Regions from separate parts of the Micromonospora sp. NPDC005324 genome, predicted to be linked through region 2. Evidence: riboswitches for the same ligand, from Rfam matches in the RefSeq annotation. Region 2 holds a riboswitch; each other region holds the start of a gene.

Region 1 (6,938 bases), on a different contig from region 2:
ATCGAGGAGAGCTTGCCGATGGTCGGCGCGGCCAGGAACAGGTTCAGCGACTGGGACTGGTCGATGAACGGGGCGCGGGCCGCGGCCAGGTCGATCAACGCCCGCTGCGGCAGCTCCCACGCGGTGCGGAACAGCTCCCGTACGCCGGCCGGCAGCTCGGCGATGTCCTGCACCGACCCCTCCGCCCGCTTGATCGCCGAACGGATCCGCTCTGTCCACAGACCACGGGCCTTCAACTCGCGTACCAGAGCGGTGTTGACCTGGAGGAACTCCCCCGACAGGGTCTCCCGCTTGAACAGGTTGGACACCTGCGGCTCGATGCACTCGTAGCACCCGGCGATCGAGGCGATGGTCGCGGTCGGCGCGACCGCCACCAGCAGCGAGTTGCGCAGCCCGTACGCCTCGACCCGCTCGCGCAGCGCGTCCCACCGCGCGGTCTGCGTACCCTCGACACCCCACAGGTCGGGCTGGAGCTGGCCCCGCGCGGCCCGGGTCTGCGGGTACGCCGGGTGCGCGCCGAAGTCGCGCGCCAGGTCGGCGGAGGTCTCCAGCGCGGTCAGGTACAACTCCTCGCTGATCCGGGTGGACAGCTCGCGGGCGGCCGGCGAGTCGAACGGCAGCCGCAGCGCGAAGAAGACGTCCTGGAGGCCCATCAGCCCGAGCCCCACCGGCCGCCAGCGGGGGTTGCTCGCCGCCGCCTGCGCGGTCGGGTAGTAGTTGATGTCGATGACCCGGTCGAGGAAGGTCACCGCGGTCCGCACCGTGGCGCGCAACCGCTCCCAGTCGATGCCGCCGGCGGTGAGGTGGGCGGCGAGGTTCACCGAGCCGAGGTTGCACACGGCGGTCTCGGCGTCGCTGGACACCTCGACGATCTCGGTGCAGAGGTTGGACAGGTGCACCACGTTGCCCGGCTCGGCGGTCTGGTTGCAGAGGCGGTTGGCGGCGTCCTTGAAGGTCATCCAGCCGTTGCCGGTCTGGGCGAGGGTCCGCATCATCTTCCCGTACAGCTCCCGCGCCGGGACCTGCCGCACGTAGCGCCCCTGCGCCTCGGCCTCCCGGTACGCGGCGTCGAACCGCTCCCCCCACAGGTCGGGCAGCTCGGGCACCTCGTGCGGGTCGAACAGCGACCACAGCTCGTCGGCCTCGACCCGGCGCATGAACTCGTCCGGGATCCAGTTGGCCAGGTTGAGGTTGTGGGTGCGCCGGGCGTCCTCGCCGGTGTTGTCCCGCAGTTGCAGGAACTCCTCGATGTCCGGGTGCCACGGCTCCAGGTAGACGCAGGCCGCGCCCTTGCGTCGGCCACCCTGGTTCACCGCGGCGACGCTCGCGTCCAGCGTGCGCAGCCACGGCACGATCCCGTTGGACTGCCCGTTCGTGCCCCGGATCAGCGCGCCGCGGGAGCGGACCCGGGAGTACGCGATGCCGATGCCACCGGCGAACTTGGAGAGGTTGGCGACCTGGGCGTACCGCTGGTAGATCGAGTCCAGCTCGTCGAGCGGAGAGTCGACCAGGTAGCAGGAGGACATCTGGGTGTGCCGGGTGCCGGAGTTGAACAAGGTCGGTGAGCTGGGCAGGTAGGCCAGGCTGGACATCAGCCGGTAGAAGTCGACCGCCTCGTCGGCCGTCCGGGACAGGCCGCAGGCCACCCGCAGCAGCCAGTGCTGCGGGGTCTCCATCACCAGTCGGCTGGTGGGGTGGCGCAGCAGGTAGCGGTCGTACACGGTGCGCAGGCCGAAGTACTCGAACCGGCGGTCGCCGTTCGGGTCGATGGCGTGGTCGAGCGTCGCGGCGTGTGCGGCGACGAACGCGGCGGTGTCGTCACCGATCAGTCCCTCGGCGTGGCCGACCCGGATCGCCGCGCTGAACGAGGTGATGCCCTGTCGACGCACCTCCTTGTCGACGTAGCCGGCCAGCAGCCGCGCGGCGAGGCGCGAATACTGCGGCTCCTCACCGATCATCTCGGCGGCGGTCTGGATGGACAGCCGGTCCAGTTCGGCAGTGGTCGCGCCGTCGTAGAGGCCGCTGATGGTGCGGGTGGCAACTCGCATCGGGTCGACGTCGGCCAGGTCGTCGGCCCACCGCTCGACCGCCCGGACGATCCTGTTCACGTCCACGGGCTCGGTGCCGCCGTCGCGCTTGCGAACCTGCATCGGCGTCCGCCGCGCTGTCGCGTCGCCGCTGGCAGGGACTACCTCGGTGACTGTCACCACTCGCTCCTCGGAGTTCGAGACCTGGTGGCCCGGACGCGAGGAGACAGACACCGACGGACGCCACGCCAGCCCGGCGTGGGTCAGGTGGCGTCAGCCGTCCCACGCGGCCTCGGACCGCCGCCCACCCGGGTGCGGGTACGCGGCGCGCTGGCAGGTCTTCGGACTCGCGGGCACGACCGGGCTCGCCGGTCTCCTACTGGCCGTCGCTTCCCAGGCCGATTGGCGGCCCAGTGCTGATGACGGCGGTCGTTCCCACTCACCGCTGCGGGACAGTCCCGGATTTCCACCGGGTTCCCTGTTGCCTCGACCGCCCCGGATGAGCGGCCGAACCAGCTGCGCTCGACACCATATATAGGGACGCAGCCGTTGTCACACCCCACATGTCGGTGTCGGGCGTGTCGGTGCCGACTCGGTGACCACCGTCACCAACCCGGCCGAGCACGCCAGGCCGTCCGACGCGGGCAACGGAGACAGGGCTCCCGTGCGACGAGAAACATCCTATGTCTGGACGCCTGCGGTGATCGACATCGTTGACCTGTTGAGACAGCCCTCCGTATACTCCCAGTGATCATCTGATCTTTAGCCTAGCCGGGCGAGGAGCGCATGCCGCAGATCACCGCCGTCACCGTCGAGGACGTCCGCTTCCCCACCTCCCTGACCGCTGACGGGTCAGACGCCATGAACAAGGACGGCGACTACTCGGCGGCCTACGTCATCCTGCACACCGACGGCGTCGACGGCGTGGGCGCGCCACTCGCGGGGCACGGCCTGACCTTCACCATCGGTCGCGGCAACGACATCGTCGCGGCGGCGGCGGTCCACCAGGCACAACGCCTGGTGGGCCTGGACGTGGCCACGATGGCAGCGGACATGGGCGCGGTCTACCGCCTCCTCACCTCCGACTCGCAACTGCGCTGGCTCGGTCCGGAGAAGGGTGTCGTCCACCTGTCCCTCGCCGCCGTGTTGAACGCGTCGTGGGACCTGGTCGCCCGGCTCGCCGACAAGCCGCTGTGGCGGCTGCTCGTCGACATGTCCCCCGAGCAACTCGTCGACATCGCTGACCTGCGCTACCTGTCCGACGCGCTGACCCGGGACGAGGCACTGGCCATCCTGCGGGCCAAGGAGGGCACGAAGGCCGCCCGCCTCGCCGAGCTCGACCGGACCGGCTACCCCGCCTACACCACCTCGGCGGGTTGGCTCGGCTACGGCGACGACAAGCTGCGCCGGCTGTGTCAGGAGGCGGTGGACACCGGCTACGGCTACGTCAAGCTCAAGGTGGGCGCCAACCTCGACGACGACATCCGCCGATGCGCGATCGCGCGGGAGATCCTCGGGCCGGATCGCAACCTGATGATCGACGCCAACCAGGTGTGGGACGTCGGTCAGGCCATCGAGTGGGTCACCGCCCTCGCCCAGTTCACGCCACTGTGGATCGAGGAGCCGACCAGCCCCGACGACATCCTGGGCCACGCGGCCGTCCGCCGCGCCGTCGCGCCGATCGGCGTCGCCACCGGCGAACACTGCCACAACCGGGTGATGTTCAAGCAGCTGTTCCAGGCCGAGGCCATCGACTTCTGCCAGCTGGACACGGGCCGGTTGGCCAGCATCAACGAGATCGTCGCCGTGCTGCTGCTCGCCGCCAAGTTCGACGTCCCGGTGTGCCCACACGCCGGCGGTGTCGGGCTGTGCGAGATGGTCCAACACGTGTCGGTGCTCGACTACGTCGCCGTCTCAGGGGATCTCACCAACCGGGTCACCGAGTTCGTCGACCACCTGCACGAGCACTTCACCGACCCGTGCATCATCCGGGACACCGGCTCGGGCAGCGGCTACGTCCTGCCCAGCCAACCCGGCTACTCCACCCGGATGCGTCAGGAGTCGGTGGCGCTCTACCGGTTTCCCGACGGCCACTACTGGGGCGCGACAGACCCGACTACCGTGTCATCTCCGGAGGCGGCGTACGTGATCGCGGGTGGGAAGGCCACCCCCGCCGGCCGTTAGGGGGGTCATGTCTCGCACTGACGAAGTGGTCAACGGCATCAAGCGGATGATCCTCGAAGGGCAGTTCCGGCCTGGGGACCGGTTGCCCATCGAGAAGGACCTGGCCGAGCAGCTCGGTGTCTCGCGGGGGTCCCTGCGGGAGGGGATGTCGGCGCTGTCGATCCTCGGCATCGTCAACATCCGTCAGGGCGACGGCACCTACGTCACCAACCTCGACGCGCTACAACTGCTGGCCCCGATGGGTTTCGTGGTGGACTTCCAGGGCCAGGGCGACCCCCGGCACATCCACACCGTTCGCCGTCTGCTGGAGTGCGAGGCCGCCTGCCTGGCGGCGACCAGAATCACCGACGAGGCGCTGGCCCAGGCGGGTGACCTGCTCGACGAGGCGGCCCGGTTGATCGGCCAGTCACCGCCGGACCACGAGCGGATCATGGAGATCGACATCGCCTTCCACCGGATCATCGCGGTGCACGCCGAGAACCCGGTGCTCGTCGGCCTGATCGAAGCCTTCGCCGGGCGCACCATCCGTGGCAGGCTCTGGCGGAGTCTGCACGAGGAGGGCGCGGACCTGCGCACCCACGACGAACACGTGGCGATCCTGAAGGCCCTGGTGGCGCGCGACCCGGAGCGGGCGCGCACCCGGATGGCCAACCACCTGATCGGTGTGGAGGAGTCGTTGCAGGGGCTACCCGACGACGCCGACGCGAGCATCGAGACGGCCCGGTCGTGACCGCCGACCCTCACGACTGCACGTCGAGCAGCCCCTCGTCGTACAACGCCGCCCAGAGCTGATCCGGGGCGTCGACGTCGGATCGGCGCAGGGTCTCGGTCACCTGGGCCTCGTCCCGCATGCCGACGACCGTCGAGACCACGGCCGGGTGACGACTGACGAACGCCAACGCCGCCTGGGGCAGCGTGACGCCGTACATCTGACAGACCCGCGCTATCCGGCGGGCCTGGTCGATCACCTCTGCCGGCGCCTGTCGGTAGTCGTAGACGGCGTCGGTCGGCGGTACGTCCCGGGCCAGCAGCCCGGAGTTGTAGACCCCGGCGACCACCACACCGACGTGGCGGGCCTGCGCGACGGGCAGCAGGTCGGTCAACGCGCCCTGCTCCAGCAGGATGTACCGGCCGGCGCACATCACCACGTCCACGTCGGTCTCCGCCACGAAGCGAGCCAGCATGGCGGACTGGTTCATCCCCGCCCCGACGGCACCGATGACGCCCTGTTCCCGCAGCTCCACCAACGCCGGGATCGCCTCGTGCGCGGCCTGCTCCCAGTGCTCGTCCGGATCGTGCAGGTACACCACGTCGATCCGGTCCAGGCCGGTGCGCCGGAGGCTCGCCTCCAGCGAACGGCGTACGCCGTCGCGGCTGAAGTCCCAGACCCGGCGATGGTCGGCGGGAACGTCGAACCCCTCCGGTGACGGCACGAGCAGCCGGCCGACCTTCGTCGACACCACGTACTCTTCGAACAGGCGGGATCGCGCGCGCCCCGCTGGACGACAGCAGTCACCGCTCGTCCCGATCCACGCTGGTGCTGCCGGTCATCGCGGCGACCAGATCGTCGGTGGTGACCTCGTCGGCGCGGAGCTGGGCCGCGCGCCGACCGAGGCGCAACACCTCGACCCGGTCGGCGATCTCCAGCACCTGCGGCATGTTGTGGCTCACCAGCACCACCGACATGCCGGCGTCACGGGCCCGCCGGACGACGTCGAGCACCCGCCCGGTCTGGACCACACCCAGGGCCGCGGTGGGCTCGTCGAGGATGACCACGTTGGTCGCCCAGATGATGGCGCGGGCCACCGCCACGCACTGCCGCTGCCCACCGGAGAGCATCGCGATCGGGGTGGTGACTCGGGGGATCCGTACGCCGAGTTCGTCGAGGGCGGCGGCGGCGCCCTGGCGCATGGCGCGCTTGTCCAACAGCCCGAGCCGACCGAGCGGTCCGGGGCGGAGGATCTCCCGGCCCAGATACAGGTTGGCGGCCACGCTGAGGTCGTCGGCGACGGCGAGATCCTGGTAGACGGTCTCCACCCCCGCACGTCGGGCATCGACCGGAGTGGAGAACTGGACCGGACGGCCGCCGACCCGGATCTCGCCCTCGTCCGGCGGATGCACACCGGACAAGGTCTTGATCAGGGTGCTCTTGCCGGCGCCGTTGTCACCGATGAGCGCGACGACCTCACCCCGGCGGACGGTGAAGTCGGCGCCCCGCAACGCCTCGACGTGCCCGAACCGCTTGACGATGCCGCGGGCTTCGAGGACCGGCGGTTCCGCGTCGGTGGGTTGCTGGTCGCTGTCGGCGGTGGCCGTTGGAATGCCACCCATCACTGCACCGGCGGGTTGGCGCAGCTGGGCTCGAGCACCGCCTTGATCTCCGCCGAGTCGATGTTCTCCTTGGTGACGAACGTGACGCCGGTGTCGGCCGATGCCAGCGGCGCCTTGTCCCGGAGGTGCTTGACCATCTTGTCGACGCCGAAGTAGCCCATCTTGAACGGGTTCTGCACGACCAGCGCGGAGATCTGGCCGTTGCGCACTCCGGCGATCTCGTCGGGGGCCGCGTCCCAGCCGATGATGACCACCTTGCCGGACTTGCCGGCCGCCTGGATGGCCTGCGCGGCGCCGAGCACGCTCGGCTCGTTGGCCGCGAAGACGCCGGCGAGCTTGGGGTTGGCGGTGAGGATGTTCTCGGTGACCCGTCGGGCCTCATTGACGTCACTGCGG
Region 2 (6,938 bases):
GCGTCGGCCGGAGGTCGCCCCCGAGGTACGGCCCCGGCCGGTGGGTGTGCCGGCGGATCGGCGACGCCAGACGACGAACCCGGCCACCACCCCGACCGCCGCCGCCCAGCCAGCCCAGGCCAGTGCCCCGGGACCGCTCTCCTCGGTCGACCCGGTCGACGGGGCCGCCGCAGCCGGCGGCGTCGACGGATCGTCAGCGGTGGTCGGCACCGCCGAGGCCTGCCCGGACGTGCTGTGCTGCTCGGTGGCGGCCACCAGCGCCGGGTCCGGTTGGGTCGACGGCGGGCTCCACCCTGTCGGCGCTGCCGTCACCCGCCCGTCGTAGCGGAAGGTCAGGGTGCCCCGCACGGTGTCGCCGTCCGAGGCGACCGACAGGTAGCTCACCGAGTACTGGCCCTTGGCGGGCAGGTGGGCGACGGACACCACAGCGGGGAACCCCGTCGTGTACTCCCGTGGCTCGAACTGCCCGTTGACCAGGAAGTACTCCCGTACCGGCTTCTGCTCCCCGTACGACCAGCCGTTGTCGACACGGGTGCCGCCCGGGGCGGTGATCGTGAAGAACGCGTTGGAGGCTGCCTTCTCGGTGAAGTACAGCTGCACCGACGTCAATGGCTCGCGCACTGTGGCGCCGCTCGCCGGTGTCGACATGGCGAGGGTCCCGTGAGCTGCGGCGGGTTGGGCGGACGCGAGGAGGGCGACCGCCGAGGCGAGGAGGAACGCGAGGAGGCCCGAGACCACCCGCCCGCAAGTCTGGGGGAGACGACGCATCTGGATATCCTCACCCTCGCGAGACTTTTTTCAAGGGGTGACGATCTTCTTCCTCAAATGGCAAAAGTTGACGATCAGGCCATCCGTCGCCGCGGCAGGACGCCGCGGGTGGACACATTCCCTGGCCAGCTATGCTCGCCGACGGCGCTGGTTCGCCCCGTCGTGACCGGCTGGGCGTCGTAAGAGGGAACCCGGTGAAAATCCGGGGCTGCCCCGCAGCGGTGAGTGGGAACGACCGCCGTCATCAGCACTGGGCCAGTGGCCTGGGAAGCGACGGCCAGTAGGCGATCGGCGCGCAGCCGGTCGGGCCCGCGAGTCCGAAGACCTGCCAGTGCCGCGCACACAACCGTGTGCGCTGCCGTCGGCCTCGCGGGTGGGCTGAGCGGGTGACGGGCCGTGCGTGTGGCGCACGGCCAGGCCCTCGCCAGCGTGTGTCCGCGACCCGGCGGTGTGGTTTCCCGAGGGACGGACTACCGCTGTGCACGACACCACCACCATCGCCGGCCGAGCGCCGTCGGCGTCGCACCTGACCCTTTCGCAGATCATGGACCAGCACCACACCAACCTGATGGGTACCGTGCACGGCGGCCGGATCCTCAACCTCATCGACTCCGTCGCCGGTGTGGTCGCTGCCCGGCACTCCGACGGGCCGGCAGTGACCGCCGCCATCGACGAGACGGCGTTTCTCCGCGCGGTGCGGGTCGGCGACGTCGTGCACGTCGACGCCCGGATCACCTGGGCCGGCCGCAGCTCGATGGAGGTGGCCGTCAAGGTGACCGCCGACCGGTGGGACCGCGCGGTGCCGCCCACCGACGTGGCCACCGCCCACCTGGTCATGGTCGCCATCGACGACGACGGCCAGCCTCGGACGGTGCCGCCGCTGCTACCGGAGACCGACGGGGACCGCCGACGGTACCGGGAGGCGGAGATCCGCCGGAAGCACCGACTGGCGCTGCGGCGCGCGCTGCTCGACGGTGCCGAAGACGACTGACCCGCGCGCGGTCCGTCCAACTCCCAGCGGTGCTCGGCCTGGACCTGGCCGGTGTCGTCGCGGCGGTCGCCGTGGACGTGACCGGCTTCGCAGTCGTCCGCACCGTCACCGCGACCATCGTCAACAACGTCATTGTGGCGGCGGCCGTGCGTCCCCTGCTGTGCGCGACGCGGAGGAGCCTGCTCGCGACCGCTTGCTCAGCGAAGCTGGTCGGCAAGGCTACGCACCGCCTCATCGAACGCCTTGTCGGATTCGTAGGGGCTGTGTCCTTTGATCGGGGGCGAGACGTCGTCACCGGCCGGAGCTGTGACGCCGTGTGGGTCGCGAAGCCGGCGGTCCACCGCCGCCGTTCGACCGACGGCGTCGGACGCCTCGTCGGGTCGCGGCGTCGGGAAAACGCGGCCGCCGATGGGATCGGTGTCCCGCCACAGGTTCACCCACCGCCAGTCGACCCGGTCGGCGATCTCGTGAATCACCTCGTCGCTGACGTAGGCGGGAAAGAGTCGGGCGTACAACCGTCGAAGGGGCGAGCCGTGGGTGAGCAGGGCGATCCGGTCGGCGACCCGTGGCGGCAGTTGGAGCACGGTCGCGGCGAGCAGGACGGAGCCGTGGCTGTGTCCGGTGAGCACCACCACGTTGCCGGAGTCGACGAGGTGAGTGATCCGGCAGGTCAGTTCGGGCACGGCCCGTTCGGCGTAGCACGGTGGCGCGAACGGGTGCGCGGCTCTGGGCCAGAAGGTGCCCAGGTCCCACAGCACGCCGACGTACCGGCGAAATCCGGGGGTGCGGTAGGCGAAGATTCCACCGACGATGAGGCCGACGATGATGGCGGCGATCAGGTAGCTGCCGACCCCGATGCCGACGTTGACGGAACTGGCCGGCAGCCGCAGGTAGCGCTGGACCAGTTCGCCGGGAGGCGTCGGCAGCAGGCCAAGCGCAACCGCCGCTACGCCGACTCCGGCAAGGCAGGCGTAGAGCACCGCGAGCGGCACCAGCCGCTCGGTGAACCGGGCACGGGCGATGCTTCTGCGCACCTGCCGCAGTCGCGGTGTGGCATCGCTCGGTGCATCTGGGAAGTCACGAGCAACGATTGCCGACGCGGCACGGACCCGGCCCGGTCGTGACGCCAGCGTTACCACGCTGGCGACGGCCAGCGTCACCAGCACCGCCAGCGTAAAGCCGAGAAGCGCCCAGATGCAGGACCGCGGAGGGCTGGTAATCAGCGTCCCCGCGGTCGGCGCGCCCCTGTTCAGGACGTCGGACACCCGATAGACCATTTCAGCGGAGAACGCGAGCGCCAGACTGATCGCGGCCACGGAGGTCGCCAGGGCGCCGAACCCGAGCGAGGGCGCGACATCCGGCTCTCGATCCCGGTGCCAGAACAGCACCACCCCCAGGGCAGCCAGCAGCACCGCCTGACCGGTGAACAGCCCGACGACTGTCAGGTTGTAGCCGGGCAGCCCGTTCCGCTCCGGCCAGGAGGCCGAACTGGTCAGAACGTAAATCCAGACCAGCACGGTCAGGCCGAGGGCGATCGGGCGCAGCGCGCTGACCAACCGGTCGAGCCGCCGTTCCGTGGGCGCGGTCAGGGGTGGAGTGCAGAGCAGAACCGCGCAGGTGATCAGCACGAGTCCGGCAGCTGCCGCCAGCGTGACGGTGCCGATCGACAATCCTTGTGCGGCCCGGGCGCCGAGCAGGCTGAGGTCCAGCGTGGCGAACGCCGCCGCGACGTGAATCGAGCGCAGTCGGCCGATGAGCGGCTCGTTGTCCCACCGGCCGACGGCGGTGAGCCGGTTCGCCGCAAGGGGCTGGTCGGCCGCACGGAAGACGTGGAACGGGAGTGCCGGGCGAGCGCTGATCGCCCACACCAGGCTGATGGCCGCAGCCGGCACCAGCGCGAGCACCGCGAGGCGCAGTCCGGCCGGACGCTCCCCGAGCCAGGAGAGCCAACTGCGTCCGGCCAGGCACTCCGGCGAGGACATGCACTTCCACGCAATCACATCCAGCGTGGTCCCCACGATGCTCAGCACGTACATCCCGGTCAGGGTGAGTGCCAACAACCGACACAGGGCCTTGATCACCGGGTCCGATCGGGTTCCGGCCGGACGCATCCAGATGGCGAGGTTGATCAGCATGAAGGGCAGCAGGATCACCATCGCCAGCGTTCGCGCCGCGTTGCCAGCGGGCAGGTTGTTCCAGCGGTAGGCCTCCAGCGTCACCCCGTCCGCCTCGCCGCCCTCGTGGTTTCCCGGCCGAAGTCGGTAGAAGCCGCCCCTGTGGTCACCCGCCACCTGCCGCGCGTGCGGTCGATCCAGCAGGTCGTCCGGGCTGGTGGCGGACACCCCGTGCACCCGCAGTTCCACCACGGCGTCATCCCCGGCGCGCCCGCCCGCCTCGCGATGATCCATCCGGTACCGGCCCCTCGGCGTGTGCACAGCTCACACCGACCCGCTCGGCTGATCCGACGGCGCCCGCGTGGCGCAACGGGCGTACCCCACGCAGGGGGGGACAACCCTTGTGTACGTTGGTGGCTCTAAAGCAGGCGGAGGAGGCGCTGCCGTTGCGGCGGCGGGCGTTGGAGATCAGAACAGGAATTCATCGTAGGCGGTCTAATGTACCGGTTCAGGCCGGCTGTGCCTTGCGACCCCGCCGTCGTCGCTGGGTGAGGGGCCAACAGAGCCTGGCGATTGCGGTCGCACATCCTTGTGGTCGGCGGGCGGTCAGTATCCGGATAGCCGGAGTTGACGGCAGTGATGGGCGTGGACGCGCATCGAGCTCAACGTGCGGCATCTGCGTCTGGGTGGCGGTCTGGCAACCGAGTTGACCCGGCGCCGGACGTTGGGACGTTTTTGCTGTTCAGAGCCGTCTGGAGCAGGCCGACGTCAACATCGCTCATTGCCGCCCGCAAGGCCCATGCGAGCTGCTTTCATGTTCTTGGGACTGATTGAGGCTTTCGGCCTCAGCCCTGCCGGAGAGGTGCTCACCATGAAGTATCCGCTCAACAGGAACCTGTTGCTCGCCAGCCTGTCGGTAGCACTCGGGACCGGCGCGTTCGCCAGCCCGGCGTTCGCCGACGGCGGGTCGGGCAACGACGGTCGGTACGACCGCGACAGGTCGTGCCAATCGGACGCCGGCCACGACAAGGGTCGTTACTCCTCGAAGCACGACAACGATGACCGGTCAAAGTACGACAGGAAAGGAGGGCGCGAGGGTCTCAAGGCCGTCGGGTTGACCGACGACCAGAAGCTGATCAAGTTTGACGTCGACAAGCCCTGGGATGCCTGCTCCATCGGCCGGGTGCGGCTGGAGGACGACGAGAAGCTCGTCGGCATCGACTACCGGGTGCAGAACGGCCGGCTCTACGGAGTCGGCGACGAGGGCGGCATCTACCTGATCTCCACCCGTGACGCGAAAGCCACCGAGGTGAGCCAACTCAGCGTCAAACTCAAGGGCGACTACTTCGGCGTCGACTTCAACCCCGCCGCCGACCGGCTGCGTGTCATCAGCGATCAGGGCCAGAACCTGCGCCACAACCTCAACGACGACGTCACGGTCGAGGACGGCACCCTTACCTACCCGCCGTCCACCGACGTGGCCAAGGGAGTGACCGGCGCGGCGTACACCAACAATGACCTTGACCCCGACACCGCCACCACCCTGTTCGACATCGACACCAACCTTGACCAGGTGGCGGTGCAGTCCCCGGCCAACTCCGGGCAACTGGCGGCTACCGGCAAGCTCGGCGTCGACGCCGACATTCGGGCCGGCTTCGACGTCTACAGCAGCATTCGCGACGACAAGGCCGTCTACAACAAGGGCTACGCCGTTCTGCAGGTCGACCACCGCAGCAAGCTCTACCAGATCGACATGCTGACCGGGAACGCCGAGAAGCAGGGCGCCTTCGGCGACTACACAGTTGTTGACCTCGCATTGCCGCTCGAGCAGCATTGATCCTCAGCTCAGGTAGGCACATAGACAGTGGCAGGCAGGCGCCCACCCGGCCTGCCTGCCACTGCGCTGACGGGACGTGCGCTGATGTCCTCGTGGCCTCACCGTCGTGACGTCATCGGGTGGAGGGGCAGGCGACCGCAACCACCAACCAATCGCCGGTCAGGGCAGGGTGACCGGAAGTGGGACGTCCTCGTGCCCCCGGGTGCAGGCGCAGTCGGATTCGTGGGACAGCGCCGGAACCGCCTGGTGGAGCACCTCGCGTAGTCGCTCGACGTTCGCGGCGAAGATGCGCAGAACCTCGGCGTGGTTGACCGCGCCGGCGGCGTCGACTCCGGCGTCGAGGTCGGTGACCAGCGCGATGGGGGTGTAGCACAGCTCCAGTTCACGGGCGAGGACCGCTTCCGGGTGCCCGGTCATGTTGATCAATTGCCAGCCCTGGCGGGCGTACCACTGTGACTCCGCTCTGGTGGAGAAGCGTGGGCCCTCGACCACCACCATCGTGGCGCCGATGACGGGTTCGTATCCGACGTTGCGGGCGGCAGCGGCGACGATTATGCGTCCGGTCGGGCAGTACGGGTCGGCGAACGACGTGTGAACCGCGCCCTCCTCGAAGTAGGTGGCAGCCCGTCCGCTGGTCCGGTCGACCATCTGGTCGGGGAGGACGAGCGCTCCGGGGGCCAGTGCCGTGGTGAGCGATCCGACGGCGCAGGGCGCGAGGAGCTGGCGTACCCCGAGCATGCGCAGGGCCCAGAGGTTGGCCCGGTAGTTGATGCGGTGCGGGGGGAACCGGTGGTCGGCGCCGTGCCGCGGCAGGAACGCCACTGTGCGGCCATCGATGTGACCGACGGTGATCGGATCGGAGGGGCGGCCGTACGGGGTGGATACCTCGACCGCCGTGCCGCCGTCGACCAGTTGGTAGAGGCCACTGCCGCCGATCACCCCCACGTCGGCCCGGGGTGTTTCCGCGTACCTTGTCATGCTGTTGCCTCCTCGGGGGCAGTGGCGGGGAATCACCCGTTCAACGCCTCGACTTGCCGACCCGTCGCGAGCGGAGTTGGCGCACCAGGTACCAGCCGGCGCTGACCAGGAACAGCGTGGCGGTGAGTGCCAGCCAACGGGCCAGGTACGGCTGCTGGTTCTGGCCGGTGGCCTCGAGATAGGTTTCCCGGCCCTGGCGCAGGATGCCGGGGAGGTACACCAGGAACAGCAGTCCGCTGGCGAGTGCCGG
Region 3 (6,938 bases), on a different contig from region 2:
CTCGGCCGGGTCACAGCCGAAACGGCAGCCGGCCACCCGGCGCACCGGAGGCAGCAGCGCGGCGAGAGCCCGCACGGCGGTGGACTTGGCGGTCCCCTTCTCACCCCGGACCAGCACCCCGCCGATCGCCGGGGAGACCGCGTTGAGCAGCAGGGCCAACCGCATGTCGGCCATGCCGAGCACCGCACTGAAAGGGTAGGTCACGGTCACTGGGCCTTCTTTCGCTCGCGACTGCGGGGCTCGCAAAACCGGCTCACTCCTCGCGCTCACACCCCGTCCTCCAGATCGCCCTCACTGGCCAGGTACGTGTCCCGCAGCCGGTCGAGGGTGGCCGGCTCCGGCTTGGCCCACAGACCCCGGTCGGCGGCCTCCAACAGCCGCTCGGTGATGCCGCGCAACGCCCACGGGTTGGACTTCTCCAGGAACTCCCGGGTGGTCTCGTCGAAGAGGTACGCGGCGGCCAGGTGCTCGTACATCCAGTCGTCGACCACACCGGCGGTGGCGTCGTAGCCGAACAGGTAGTCCACTGTGGCCGCCAGCTCGAACGCGCCCTTGTAGCCGTGCCGGCGCATCGCGGCGATCCACTTCGGGTTGACCACCCGGGCCCGGAACACCCGCCGGGTCTCCTCACCCAGGGTGCGGGTGCGCACGTCGTGCGGCATCGCCGAGTCACCCACGTACGCGTGCGGTGACGTGCCGGTGAGGTGACGGACCATCGCCACCATCCCGCCGTGGTACTGGAAGTAGTCGTCGGAGTCGACGATGTCGTGCTCACGGGTGTCCTGGTTCTTCACCGCCACAGCGATCCGGGCGAACGAGCGCTCCATGTCGGCGCGCGCCTCCCGCCCGTCCAGGCCACGGCCGTACGCGTAGCCGCCCCACACCGCGTACACCTCGGCCAGGTCGGCGTCGCTGCGCCAGGTCCGGGCGTCGATGAGGGGCAGCAGGCCCGCGCCGTACGCGCCGGGCTTGGAGCCGAAGATCCGGGCGGTGGCCCGCCGCTCGTCGCCGTGCTCGGCGAGGTCGGCGGTGACGTGCGCCCGCAGGTAGTTCTCCTCGTCCGGCTCGTCCAGCGCGGCGACCCGCCGCACGGCGTCGTCGAGCAGCGCCACGACGTGGGGGAACGCGTCACGGAAGAAGCCGGAGATGCGCACTGTGACGTCGACGCGCGGGCGGCCCAGCTCGGCTGTCGGCACCACCTCGATGCCGGTGACCCGCCGGGACCGGTCGTCCCAGACCGGCCGGCACCCCAGCAGCGCGAGCACCTCGGCGATGTCGTCGCCCTGGGTCCGCATCGCGCTGGTGCCCCACACGGTCAGCCCCACCGAGCGGGGGTAGGCCCCGGTGTCGGCGAGGTGCCGGGCCAGCAGGGAGTCGGCGAGGGCAATCCCGACGTCCCAGGCGTTGCGGCTGGGGATGGCCTTCGGGTCGACGGAGTAGAAGTTGCGGCCGGTGGGCAGCACGTTGACCAGGCCCCGGGTGGGCGAGCCGGACGGGCCGGGCGGCACGAACCGACCGTCGAGCGCCCCGAGGGTGTTGGTCAGCTCGTCGGTGGTCCGGTCCAGTCGGGGCACCAGCTCGGTGGCGGCGAAGTGCAGCACCGCGGCGACGTCCGGGATCGGCTGACCGGTCACCTCGGTCACCACGGCGTCGACCGTGTCCACGGCCCAGTCCAGGGTTTCCATGCCGACGACCAGCCGCCGCGCGAGGGCCTCGATGAGGTCGATCGCGTCGGCGGCGGTGCCGGCGGGCCCGTCCACCACGTCGGTCAACGCCGTGGGCAGCGCCAGTCGTTGACCCGGCGACGCGAGCAGCTCCTGCTCGTCGAGGGAGTACGCGGCGGCGAGGGCCTGTCGCAGGCCGGGCAGGGCGCGGGCGCCGCCCCAGATCTGCGGGGCGCGCAGCACCGCGAGGACGAGGTTGACCCGTGGTTCGCCGGTGGGCGCGTCGGCGAGGATGTGCAGCCCGTCGCGGATCTGCACGTCCTTGACCTCGCACAGGTACCCGTCGAGGTGCAGCACGAAGTCGTCGAAGTCGTCCGCGTCGGGCATCGCCTCGGCGTGCAGGTCGTGGTGCAGCTCGGCGGCGCGCACGAGGTCCCAGATCTGGGCCCGCACGGTGGGCACCTTGGCCGGGTCGAGTGCCTGCACCGTCGCGTACTCGTCGAGCAGTTGCTCCAGTTTGGCCAGGTCGCCGTAGGTCTCGGCGCGGGCCATCGGCGGGACCAGGTGGTCGACGACCACGGCGTGCGCCCGCCGCTTGGCCTGGGTGCCCTCGCCGGGGTCGTTGACGATGAACGGGTACACCAGCGGCAGGTCGCCGAGGACCGCGTCGGGCGCGCAGTCGGCGGCCAGGCCGAGGCCCTTGCCGGGCAGCCACTCCAGGGTGCCGTGCTTGCCCAGGTGCACCACGGCGTCCGCGCCGAAGCCACCGTCCGCGACGGGCGCTGTCAACCAGCGGTACGCGGCCAGGTAGTGGTGGCTGGGCGGCAGATCCGGGTCGTGGTAGATGGCGATCGGGTTCTCCCCGAAGCCGCGGGGCGGCTGGATCAGCAGCACCACGTTGCCGAAGCGCAGCCCGGCGAGCACGATGTCGCCGCCCTCGGTGTACAGCTCGCCCGGCGGCTCACCCCAGTGCTCCCGCATCCGCTCGCGCAGCTCGGCCGGGACCTGATCGAACCAGCGCCGGTACGTCGGCCCCGGTATCCGGGCCTCGGCGGCGGCCAACTGCTCCGGGGTGAGCCACTCCACGTCGTGGCCTCCGGCGGCGATCAGCGCGTGGATCAGCGCGTCGCCGTCGTCGGGCGGTGGCGCGTCACCCAGGTCGTAGCCGGCCTCGGCCAGCGCGGCGAACAGCCGGACCGCCGAGGCCGGGGTGTCCAACCCGACGGCGTTACCGACCCGGGAGTGCTTGGTGGGGTACGAGCTGAGCACCACGGCGACCCGCTTGTCGGCGTGCGGCGCGTACCGCAGCCGGGCGTGGCGCACGGCGATCCCGGCGACCCGGGCGGCCCGCTCGGGGTCGGCGGCGTAGACCGAGAGCCCGTCGGCGTCGATCTGCTTGAACGAGAACGGCACTGTGACGATCCGGCCGTCGAACTCGGGGATGGCCACCTGCATGGCGGCGTCCAGCGGGGACAGCCCGGCGGCGCTGTCGGCCCACTGCGCGCGGGTGCTGGTGAGGCAGAGCGCCTGGATGACCGGCACGTCCAGGGCGGCCAGGGCACCGACGTCCCAGGCGTCCTCGTCGCCACCACCGGAGGCGTCCGCGGCGACCGCGCCGCCGGCCGCGAGCACAGTGACCAGCAGCGCGTCACAGCGGGCGAAGAGCCCGAGTGGGCCGGCGCCCGCTGTCAGCCCGCGCAGCGAGCCGCAGAAGATCGGCAGCGGGTTGCCGCCGGCTCTGTGGACCGCGTCCGCGAGGACGTCGACGAAGTCGGTGTTGCCGGCGAGGGCGTGCGCCCGGTAGAAGACGATTCCCACTGTGGGCCGGTCCGGGTCGGCGGGGTGTTCGCCGTGCACGCCGTACGCCGGGGTGGGCGCGGGCGGGGCGAACCCCTCGCCGGTGAGCAGCACCGTGTCGGAGAGGAACCGGGCCAACTGCCCCAGGTTGTCCGGGCCGCCCTCCACCAGGTATGCCAGCGCCTGGGTGACGACCCCGGACGGCACTGTGGAGATCGCCATCAGCTCCGCGTCGGGCAGCGCCTCGCCGCCGAGCACGACAGTCGGTACACCGGTGGCGAGCACCGCGTCGAGGCCGTCCGGCCACGCCTGCCGACCGCCGAGCAGGCGTACGACGACGAGGGCGACCCCGTCGAGCAGGGCGGGCACCTCCTCGGCGGTGACCCGGGCGGGGTTGGCCAACCGGTAGTCGGCGCCGCTGGCGCGGGCGGCCAGCAGGTCGGTGTCGGCGGTGGACAGCAGCAGGATGCGCACGGAAGGCTCCGGAAAGTGACGCCCTGGGCCCTCACGGGGGCGACCGGGGCGATGCGGGTGGGTACGGCGTCAGCCGGTACGACGGCCCTGATGGACGGCGCAGCGACGCGTGGCGTCGGGGCCGGTCAGCGACGGGCGGTCGGCTCAGCGGTGCCGGTGGCCGGTGCCCTGGAGCGCAATACGACGATGATCGTCGATGAAAGAGACGCCGTGCGTCATCGGGTCCTCCTCGGGTGTCCACGCCCTGGGGTACATCCCGACGGCCGAAGTATCCTGGCTTCCGGATCGACGCTCTCCCCCGGCCTTCCAACCGCAGACACACGGCCGTGACTCACGAGGGGGGATCGCTCCCCGGTGACAGTGGCGGGACCGCGTCGGATTCGCACCGACTTCCTTCACTGCCGTCAGGCCGCGAATGCTGCCACACCGCCGCGCCGCCGGTCAACGCGGACCCCACCGCCACGCGGCCACGCTCACCACATTGACCTGCGAAGATATCGCTGCACGGGGATTGCCGCGCCCGATCAGCGGGCGTGGCGTTCCGGGTGGGCCCGGCTCCAGGTCCGCATCCGTTCCGGGTAGCCGGTGCGCGCCGCCTCGTAGAGCGGCACCGCGTGCTTGCGGGCGATGGCCCCGGCCGCGCGGGGCGTTCCGGTACGCCGCCGGATCCACTCGCCGTCGTGGGCGATCGCCATCACTGTGGTGTCCGTCGCGGTCGTCTCCGGCTCCAGGTAGAACTCCACCCCGCGCCGGGTGGCCACGAACGCCTCCAGCGCCGCGAGGTCGTCGCGGGTCGCCTCCCGGTCCAGCTTCGTCGGGGTCGCCTCGGCACCCCGTGACCGCCGATTGAACCAGCTCATGCCCCGCCCCTCTCGTCGACGCCCCTCCAGTGCAGCACCGATTCCTGGCAATACGCTGCACGCCGGATGGGAGAGAGCTGACCCGTGTCGGGAAATCCCTGTGGAACCCACTAGGGGTGGGCGGTGTCATGAGTGTGATCCGAACGGAGGCTCCCCTGGACGACGAGGCACTCGTCACCCGTGCTCGGGAAGGTGACCTGGAGGCGTACAACCTCCTGGTCGCCCGGCACACCGCGTCCGCGTACCGGACCGCGGTGCTGCTCGGCGCCGGCTCGGACTCCGAGGACGTCATCCAGGAGGCGTTTGTGAAGGCGTACCGGAAGCTGTCCCGTTACCGGGGTGACGCGTCCTTCCGGTCGTGGCTGCTCGCGATCGTCGCGAACGAGACCCGCAACCTGCACCGCTCCCGGGGTCGGCGCGACGGTCTCGTCCTGCGGGCCGCGGCAGCGGACCCGACGTCCGAGATCGCCGAGGACGACGCGGTCGGCGCGGTCCTCGCCGGGGAGCGCCGGGCGTCGCTGGTGCAGGCGCTGCGGCAACTGCCGGTACGGGACCGCGAGGTGATCGTCTGCCGGTTCTTCCTCGATCTCACCGAGGAGGAGACGGTGTCGGCTCTGGGCTGGCCCCGGGGCACTGTGAAGTCGCGCACGTCAAGGGCGCTGGCGAAGCTTCGTGGCCTGCTCGACGGTGCGGAGGTCCGGCATGGGTGACCTCGAACGGGAACTGCGCGACCTGGCCGCCTGGCTGGACACCCCCGATCCGCCCGACGTGACCGCCGGCGTCAGCGTACGACTCAGGGCGCCCGCGCCCCGGCGGCGCCGGTGGCGGTCGCTCGCCGCGGTGGCCCTCGTCGCAGTGCTGGTGGCGGTGTTGCCGCCGACGCGGGCCGCGATCGCCGACGTCGTCACGGGGCTGCTGCGCTTCGCCGGGGTCAGCATCGCCACCTCATCCGCCCCGACGCCGCCCGGCGGAACCGCGGCACCGTTGCCCGGGCAGCGTGCCGTCGCTCTGGACGAGGCCCAACGGGCGGTGCGGTTTCCGATCCGCCTGCCGGCGATGCTGGGCCCGCCGGAGCAGGTGCTGGTCGCCGACCCGGACGCCACGGGCCGGTACCGGGTGGCGACGCTGCTCTACGACGGCGGCGCGCTGCGCGTCGACGCGTTCGACGGTCACCTCGACCTGGCCTTCCACAAGGAGGTCACCCCGCCGGGCGCGGACTGGGTCCAGGTCAACGGCGACTTCGCCGTCTGGGTCGACGGCCCACACGTGTTGTCCTACGTGGACCGGGCGGGCGGGATCCGCAGGGAGACCGCCCGACTGGCCGCCTCGACCCTGATCTGGCAGGACAACGACGTGAGCTACCGGCTGGAGGGCAGCCTCACCAAGACCGAGGCGATCGAGATCGCGCGTTCACTGGGCTAGTACGCGGTCGGGTCCGGGCGGGTAGCGAATGTGTCGGACGCACGCGTCGACAGCCGGGCGGAGCGCCCGGTCTACGAGTCGTCTCGGCCCTGCCAGGTCGTCACACACGCCTCGTTGCCCTCGATGTCGGCGAGGACCCAGAAGGCGGGAGCATGGGACGCGGAGACAAGTCGGCCACCGGCCGTCAGCGCGGCGTCGATCCGCCGTGGCGCCTCGTCGTGCGGGACACAGATGTCGAAGTGGATGCGATTGCGGTCAGGGCGTGGCTGATCCATCTGCTGAAACCACATCGCCGGCCCCTGTCCGACCGGGTCGACGATCGGGTCCGTGGGACCGTCGGCTCCCGCCTCGTCCATGTAGCCCAGCACGGCCTTCCAGAACGGCCGGACCGCTGCGATGTCGAGCGCGTCGACAGCGATCTCCACGAGCTGGACCGACCGCGGCGCTCCCGTACCAATCTCAGGCTCCGTCAGTAGCCCGACGTCCCGCACTGCGGTGGAAATCCGATGCGCAAGGTCGATGTCGCAAGCGGTGAGCGCCGCCTGATCCGCCGACTGCAGGGTCAGGACGACCCGGTCTGGCCGGATGTCAGCGCGTAGGTGCCCATCGGCGTCGCCACCGCACACCGCCACCACGCGCGCCGCCACCTCGGTCGCCTGGACCAGTGAGCCGACGGGGACCGACGCGCGCAACGCGCCCAGCAGATAGCGCCATCCCTGGT

What was found. A riboswitch is a leader RNA that binds a small molecule or an ion and turns the genes downstream of it on or off. The one in region 2 is predicted to bind cobalamin.
Region 1: another riboswitch for cobalamin. It lies ahead of ABZS40_RS25700 (ribonucleoside-diphosphate reductase subunit alpha); the one in region 2 lies ahead of ABZS40_RS21870 (acyl-CoA thioesterase).
Region 3: another riboswitch for cobalamin. It lies ahead of cobN (cobaltochelatase subunit CobN); the one in region 2 lies ahead of ABZS40_RS21870 (acyl-CoA thioesterase).

Annotation. Positions count from the first base shown of each region.
Region 1 is NZ_JBEXGE010000028.1:82,894-89,831, forward strand. It holds gene ABZS40_RS25700 (ribonucleoside-diphosphate reductase subunit alpha) at 1-2,150, opposite strand, end outside; cobalamin riboswitch at 2,342-2,559, opposite strand; gene ABZS40_RS25705 (enolase C-terminal domain-like protein) at 2,814-4,211, shown strand; gene ABZS40_RS25710 (FadR/GntR family transcriptional regulator) at 4,219-4,941, shown strand; gene ABZS40_RS25715 (aldo/keto reductase) at 4,952-5,671, opposite strand; gene ABZS40_RS25720 (ATP-binding cassette domain-containing protein) at 5,724-6,542, opposite strand; gene ABZS40_RS25725 (ABC transporter substrate-binding protein) at 6,542-6,938, opposite strand, start outside.
Region 2 is NZ_JBEXGE010000021.1:48,847-55,784, reverse strand. It holds gene ABZS40_RS21875 (copper resistance protein CopC) at 1-768, opposite strand, end outside; cobalamin riboswitch at 900-1,116, shown strand; gene ABZS40_RS21870 (acyl-CoA thioesterase) at 1,247-1,759, shown strand; gene ABZS40_RS21865 (hypothetical protein) at 1,957-4,167, opposite strand; gene ABZS40_RS21860 (DUF4394 domain-containing protein) at 4,541-5,710, shown strand; gene ABZS40_RS21855 (S-methyl-5'-thioadenosine phosphorylase) at 5,870-6,688, opposite strand; gene ABZS40_RS21850 (hypothetical protein) at 6,729-6,938, opposite strand, start outside.
Region 3 is NZ_JBEXGE010000006.1:181,132-188,069, forward strand. It holds gene ABZS40_RS08900 (VWA domain-containing protein) at 1-174, opposite strand, end outside; gene cobN (cobaltochelatase subunit CobN) at 267-3,935, opposite strand; cobalamin riboswitch at 4,202-4,331, opposite strand; gene ABZS40_RS08910 (hypothetical protein) at 4,460-4,795, opposite strand; gene ABZS40_RS08915 (RNA polymerase sigma factor) at 4,924-5,505, shown strand; gene ABZS40_RS08920 (hypothetical protein) at 5,498-6,217, shown strand; gene ABZS40_RS08925 (VOC family protein) at 6,289-6,938, opposite strand, start outside.